2 regions of the Bacillus sp. T3 genome follow, and region 1 is predicted to be linked to the other one. Evidence: a T-box and tRNA genes for the amino acid it is inferred to sense, from the RefSeq annotation. Region 1 holds a T-box; the other holds one or more tRNA genes.

What was found. The T-box of region 1 lies ahead of RGF10_RS06980 (glycine--tRNA ligase). A T-box ahead of a tRNA ligase gene usually reads a tRNA of that ligase, here a tRNA-Gly.
Region 2: it encodes a tRNA-Gly, which carries the amino acid that the T-box ahead of RGF10_RS06980 (glycine--tRNA ligase) is inferred to sense. The anticodon was not compared.

What each region holds. Positions count from the first base shown of each region.
Region 1 covers NZ_CP137761.1:1,362,649-1,366,070, reverse strand. Annotated here, with positions in the region: gene RGF10_RS06985 (transcriptional regulator CcpN) at 1-14, opposite strand, end outside; gene RGF10_RS06980 (glycine--tRNA ligase) at 255-1,637, opposite strand; T-box leader at 1,707-1,876, opposite strand; gene recO (DNA repair protein RecO) at 1,964-2,722, opposite strand; gene RGF10_RS06970 (YqzL family protein) at 2,755-2,898, opposite strand; gene era (GTPase Era) at 3,171-3,422, opposite strand, start outside.
Region 2 covers NZ_CP137761.1:4,092,244-4,095,665, reverse strand. Annotated here, with positions in the region: gene RGF10_RS23985 (methyl-accepting chemotaxis protein) at 1-239, shown strand, start outside; gene RGF10_RS20910 (DUF6241 domain-containing protein) at 594-1,115, shown strand; tRNA gene RGF10_RS20905 (tRNA-Gly) at 1,322-1,395, shown strand; gene RGF10_RS20900 (B3/B4 domain-containing protein) at 1,489-2,160, opposite strand; gene queG (tRNA epoxyqueuosine(34) reductase QueG) at 2,258-3,379, shown strand.

The sequences.
Region 1 (3,422 bases):
TCGATTGTCCTCACCACCCTGTAATTAAACCATAAATATATACCTACAATGATATCAGGTTATACTAATGTAAATTATTATATACTAATTTTCTTGCAAGAGAAGGGTAGAAAAAGGGAAAATCGAAAAATTATAAGAACAGTTAACAAACCTTTACATTCAAAAGGAATTTATATCCAAACCTTAACAAAAAATGAAAAAAGTGCGGAACGACAACTCCGCACTTTTCACATTATAAAAATTTGAATTAGTAATTAAAAAGCAACTTTGCTTTGAATAAATTCCACTAATTCCGCAATTGGAATTCGAGTTTGCTCCATTGTATCACGATCACGGACGGTTACCATATTATCTTCCTTCGAGTCAAAATCGTATGTGATACAGAAAGGAGTACCAATTTCATCGTGACGACGATAACGTTTTCCGATTGAACCAGACTCATCATAATCCACTAAGAAGTGCTGAGCTAATTGGTCATATACAACTCTTGCATCATCTGATAATTTCTTTGACAACGGCAATATCGCCGCTTTAAATGGTGCCAGCGCAGGATGTAGATGCATAACTGTTCTCGACGTTCCATCCTCTAATTGCTCCTCATCATAAGCATCAATTAAGAAGGCAAGTGTCACACGATCAGCACCTAATGATGGTTCGATACAATATGGGATAAACTTTTCATTTGTATCTTGATCAAGATAATGGAAATCTTCACCTGAAAAGTCCATATGCTGTTTTAAATCATAATCCGTTCTTGAAGCTACACCCCAAAGTTCACCCCAGCCAAACGGAAATTTATACTCAAAATCCGTTGTAGCATTACTATAGTGTGACAGTTCATCTTCATTATGGTCACGTAGACGAAGCTTTTCTGGGTTAATTCCTAAAGTGAGCAACCATTGTTCAGCATACTGCTTCCAATAATCGAACCACTTAAGCTCTTCACCAGGCTTACAGAAAAATTCTAATTCCATTTGTTCAAATTCTCTTGTTCTGAAGGTGAAATTACCTGGAGTAATTTCATTTCGGAAGCTTTTACCAATTTGTGCGATCCCAAACGGTAATTTCTTACGCATCGTCCGTTGAACGTTTTTAAAGTTCACAAAAATCCCTTGCGCTGTTTCAGGACGTAGGAAAATCTCATTCGCACTAGATTCAGTTACACCTTGGAAAGTCTTAAACATAAGATTAAATTGACGGATACCAGTAAACTCTTTGCTACCGCAATCAGGACAAGCAATATTGTGTTCAGCTATAAGTTCTTCCATTTTTTCAAACGGGAGGCCATCAACAATCAATTCAATACCTTTTTCGTCTAATGCATTTTCAATTAATTTATCAGCACGATGTCTTGCTTTACACTTTTTACAGTCTATCATCGGGTCATTGAAGTTTCCAATGTGACCAGATGCTTCCCAAGTTCTTGGATTCATTAAGATGGCTGCATCAAGACCAACATTGTAGCTTGATTGATGAACAAATTTCTTCCACCATGCTTGTTTAATATTATTCTTTAGCTCTACTCCAAGTGGGCCGTAGTCCCAAGTGTTTGCTAAGCCTCCATAAATTTCTGATCCTGGAAAGATAAAACCTCTGTGTTTTGCATGAGAAACAACTTGTTCCATACTAACGCTCATCATTCATACTTCCTTTCTAAATCTCAATATTTTGGCAAATAAAAAACTCCCGTCTCTATGCACGATTGGCATAGGGACGAGAGTTACCCGCGGTTCCACCCTAATTGCTGCAATGGCAGCCTACTCAATAAAAATGTTGCTCCAGAACGCCTTCCTTAACGCTTAATATCTAGCTCCCACCACCCTAGACTCGCTTTTATTAAAGGAAATTAAGTACTACTCTCCTTCACGGCAACTATTAAATTTAATTTAGATGTTAATCGAAAGAATATGTATTGTCAAGCAACAAATGCAAACGCGACTCTTACAAGCCCGAAAAGCACAAGTCAAGTTAACATATCTCTCATTTTATCCATTTGATTTAGGAATTTTTTTGTTTTTAGATGTAAACCTGAATATTCATCATAATATGCGGAAATAACTTTCTTTAGCTGCGCTTTTGTTTCCGGCTTTACATCAATATTTCCTAGCCTTGCTAAATCAAAGTAATAAAAAATCCTCAGCAGCTTTACAGTCGATGGAGAAATTTTAATCGCATAAGGATCCTGGACGACGCATTGATGGCAAATAAACCCTCCCTCTCTGACGGAAAAAGAAAATTGACCATTTGTGTTTCCACAAACTGCGCACTGATTTAAACAAGGATGTAAACCGAAAAGATCTAACATTTTCATTTCATAGATGTTAGTTAGCACCTCTAAGTCATAACCTTCATTGATTAAAGTTAAAGTTTGATTTAGCAATTCAAATAGAAAAGGATTAGGTTTATTTTCATCGGCCGTTGCTTTGTCAGTTAAATCAACAATATAGCTTGCATAGGCAGTTAAAAAAATATCTTCGCGAATGGAGCGTAAAGAAGAAATCATTTCACCTTGCTGGAGACTTCCTAATCCACTTCCTCTTTGGATTAAGAAGTATCCATATGTAAAAAGCTGGGTGATAGCAGAAAGTCTGCTATTTGGTTTTTTTGCCCCTCTTGCCATCACGCCGACTTTTCCCCATTCACGAGTATATAGAGTAACAACTTTATTGGTTTCACCATAATCCGTTGTTCTAATGACGATGCCTTCACATTTTTGAAGCATGTATGGTCACCATCCATTGCAACGACATAAACCTATGAAATGGGAAAATCAAATTCTGCTAGCTCGTCATCCTGATCTCCAGGTATTTCTTGGTTTTCCTTCTCAAGTTCCTTGAAAAGAAGATATGTGTCAATATTACCTGTGCTCGAAAATAATTTCCAGGTAAAATCCAACATCGAAAACCCCACCTTTCAAATTTTAAACTAGCACTCCTTACTCCCAGTTCCTTTACAATTATCATAGCCTGTCATCTGAAAATCATGATACGAAAAAATTGTAAATCGGTACAATGCATAAATTTTGTTCGTTGCTAATAATTTAATTAGAGCGAAAAGCGGAAGCGGCTTGCTCAGGGGCGCAAGGCTAGGCGAGACCTGCAGGAAATCCTGATTTCCGGAAGGGATTGACTTAGAGCTGAGAGCCCCTAGCCGCTGGAGCTAGACATTGGTTAATATTCATCATCGCGGAAACCATAGTCGCGAAGCTGTCCTAGTTTGTTACGCCAATCCTTTTGGACTTTAACCCAAAGTTCAAGGTATACCTTTGATCCTAAAAGATTTTCGATATCACGACGAGCACGCTTACCAATTTCCTTCAGCATTTTCCCTTGTTTTCCAATAATAATTCCTTTTTGGGAATCACGCTCAACAATAATCGTTGCCATCACATGGATGAGATCTTTGTTTTCTGGACGATCAAG
Region 2 (3,422 bases), 1.9 Mb from region 1:
CATCTCAAACACATGAGCTATCAACTGTAACAGTTCAAATGACTGAAAGTACAGATAAAGTTTCTTCTTCGGTGGAAGAAGTTGCATCAATAGCCAGGAATTCGGCGGAAACTTCCAAAAATGTAGCATACTCGTCAAAAGAACAATTGATTGCTATGCAAGAAATTACAACTGCCTCAGGATATTTAACCAAAATGGCACAAGAATTAAAAATGCTAATAGGAAGGTTTAAAATATAAATCTACATTAGTTAGGTTCTAGCCAGAAAATAGTAAGAAAATACCAATAAAATAAATGTACCCAATTGAGTTAACACTAAAAAAATTTCTCTTTAGGGTATATTTATTTTGTGTAAATTAACAAAAATGGAAAATTGATAATTATAAGAAAATAATTTATTAAATGGGATAGGGTTTGATCCCTTACTTGTTTGGTTGAAACTATTTTCTGAATTTTGTTATAATTTACATTATTAAGGTAAAAATTATGATAATAATTTTTGAGTTGTTTTCATGAAATAATTGTCAGTTCAGTTGGTGAATATCATTTCTTGCTTAGAAGAGGATATAAATAGCTATTTGTGGGAGGAACAGATGTTGAAAAGGATGCTTTTTATTGGGATTGGAATCTTATTTTTTACTTATGTTGGAACATATATATATCTAGATAAGTGGGGCTCTGATTCAAAGGCCGGAGCAGATGCCACTCATGCAGAGCAAGAAGAGGCAAAGCTGGAATTGGAGCAAAGCTTTGAAGCAATTACTCCAAAGGAGGATATGCCTAAATATGAATCAATGTCTGAGAAAGAGTTATTGAATGAGGTTCATGGAATGACTCATCAGAAGGTAGAAGCGGATCAAAAATGGGGCTCATCTGAAATCACTCGAGATAAGATTGAAACCATGTTTACTATCGTGTCAGAAAAAAGCTTTAAAGATGGAGAACTAAAATCGATCCTACTCAGCATTCTTGAAACTTGGACTAAGGGAGATTTTAGTGATGCAGTAGAGGAGCATAATCTAATTTGGAATTATAAAGATGGAAATATCGGAGAGGCTAAACGATTGCTAACTCCAGTAGAAGAACAAGAATATGTTGAGAAACATTTTCGCTAAACGTAATTTTACTGGTTATTGTTCATTTTGCTGGGTTCTTAACCGCCAAACTAGGTAGAAGGGAGGATTCGCCACATTTTCGACAAAAAAGTTAGAAAACCTCTTGACGATAGAGCAAAAACTTTGTATTATATAGAAGTTGGTTCTTTGATACGACATTTTGCAACATTGCAAAGGTTTTTACTCGACAAATACCGACAAAATATGCGGGTGTAGTTTAGTGGTAAAACCACAGCCTTCCAAGCTGTTGTTGTGGGTTCGATTCCCATCACCCGCTCCATTACATATTGGTTACAACGCAGTGTTTCGTTTCAGAAAGAACGAAGCATTGCGTTTTTTAATTTTTAACGATAAAAAAGAAGGATGCCAATGATTAGCATCCTTTTATTTCATAATAGGCTTCACCGCCATGGATTTGAACGAACATGTTCATCAAGGATTCCATGAGACTTGCGCACTTTTCCATATCAAGAGAATGTCCTAAGTAAACAATTTGCAGAGCTTTCGTGGTAGCCAATGTTACCGAAGTTCGCGCAGAATCTACAAACGGACTTCCGAACGGACCCGAAGCATCTGCTGAAATGATAAGGTTGTGGGCAGAGTTTTCGCGGCCATTTAAGCCCAGGTAGCTTTCGTTTTCACTACCAATTCGTAACTCCACATTACCTGATATTTTTTTAGTATCATAAATCCCGATTGGAACCTGATATTGAAGCGAAAAGAAGTTGTTAATATCAATCGCACTATGTACGGGTTGAAGATAGTTTTGCTTGTGCACCCGTCGATAAAGTGCTTCAGCTGCGTGACGGTAGCGATTAGGATCCTTACCGGTATTCTTGAAAATTTCGCGCCATTCCTTGATTCCGGGAAGGTCTGTTACGCTTTTACCATCAGCTAAATCAAAATAGATTGATTCTTGGAAGAGTTGGAGTCTGCCTTTAACCATTTGTGGTGAATCACCAACCGCTATTTGATCATAATGAATAATGCCTACTTTTAATTGAGGAACAATAGAGCAAAGATTGGGTGACAATAGAATTTCCAACGATTTCACCTCCAAAACAGGATAGAAATAGTTTATCATAATTAAGATTATAGCCTTAACTACTTTGATTAAACCTTTCACGAAAGGAGGAGTTAGGATGGATGTCCAAAAATTCAAATTGGAATTAATTCGCTACAGCCAATCAATTGGAATTGATAAAATCGGTTTTACATCAGCCTCACCATTTAGCGAATTGAAAAGTCGTTTACTTAGACAAAGAGAGTTAGGTTTTCAATCTGGATTTGAAGAGCCTGATGTAGATAAACGGACCACCCCTGCCCTTCTGATGGATGAATCGCGGTCAATTATTTCAATAGCGCTTGCTTATCCTACTAAAATGAAAGAGCGTGTTCAGAGTAAGCAGGGAGAACGACGAGGGATCTTTTGCCGCGCCTCATGGGGCGAGGATTACCATATCATATTACGCAAACGTTTAAAGCAATTAGAGACATTTATCCTTGAGCACTATCCTGAGGCCCGCTGTAAATCGATGGTCGATACAGGAGAATTGGTGGATCGAGCTGTTGCAGAGCGTGCTGGTATAGGCTGGAGTGGGAAAAACTGCTCGATTATCACACCTGAATTTGGTTCATACGTATATCTCGGTGAGATGATAACAAGTATCCCGTTTGAGCCGGATAAGCCGATTGAAGACCGATGTGGTGAGTGTACTATGTGCATTGATGCCTGTCCGACAGGAGCACTTGTTCAAGGTGGGCAAATTAATGCCAACCGATGCATAGCTTTTTTAACGCAAACAAAGGATTTTATTCCGGAGGAGTATCGTGATAAAATCGGAAACCGCATATACGGCTGTGACTCCTGCCAAACGGCTTGCCCAGAAAATAAAGGCAGAGATTATCACTTCCATGAGGATATGGAGGCTGACCCTGAGCAGGTTAAACCATTATTAAAGCCTATCCTGACGATAAGTAATCGTGAATTTAAAGAAAGGTTTGGATCTTTAGCAGGTTCTTGGCGTGGCAAAAAACCAATTCAGCGCAATGCGATTATTGCGCTTGCCCATTTTAAAGATCAAAGCGCAATAGAGGAGATAGGGAAGGTCTTATTAAAGGATGAACGACCTGTCATGCGTGGGACTGCCGCTTGGGCTCTCGGTAAAATTGGAGGCAGACAGTCAACTGAATTATTAGTTAAGGCTCAAGCATTAGAGCAGGATGAGGCAGTATTATCGGAAATTAATCAAGCAATTAAGTAAGACTAGAGATGAACTTTGCTCTAGTCTTATTTTTAATCAAAAT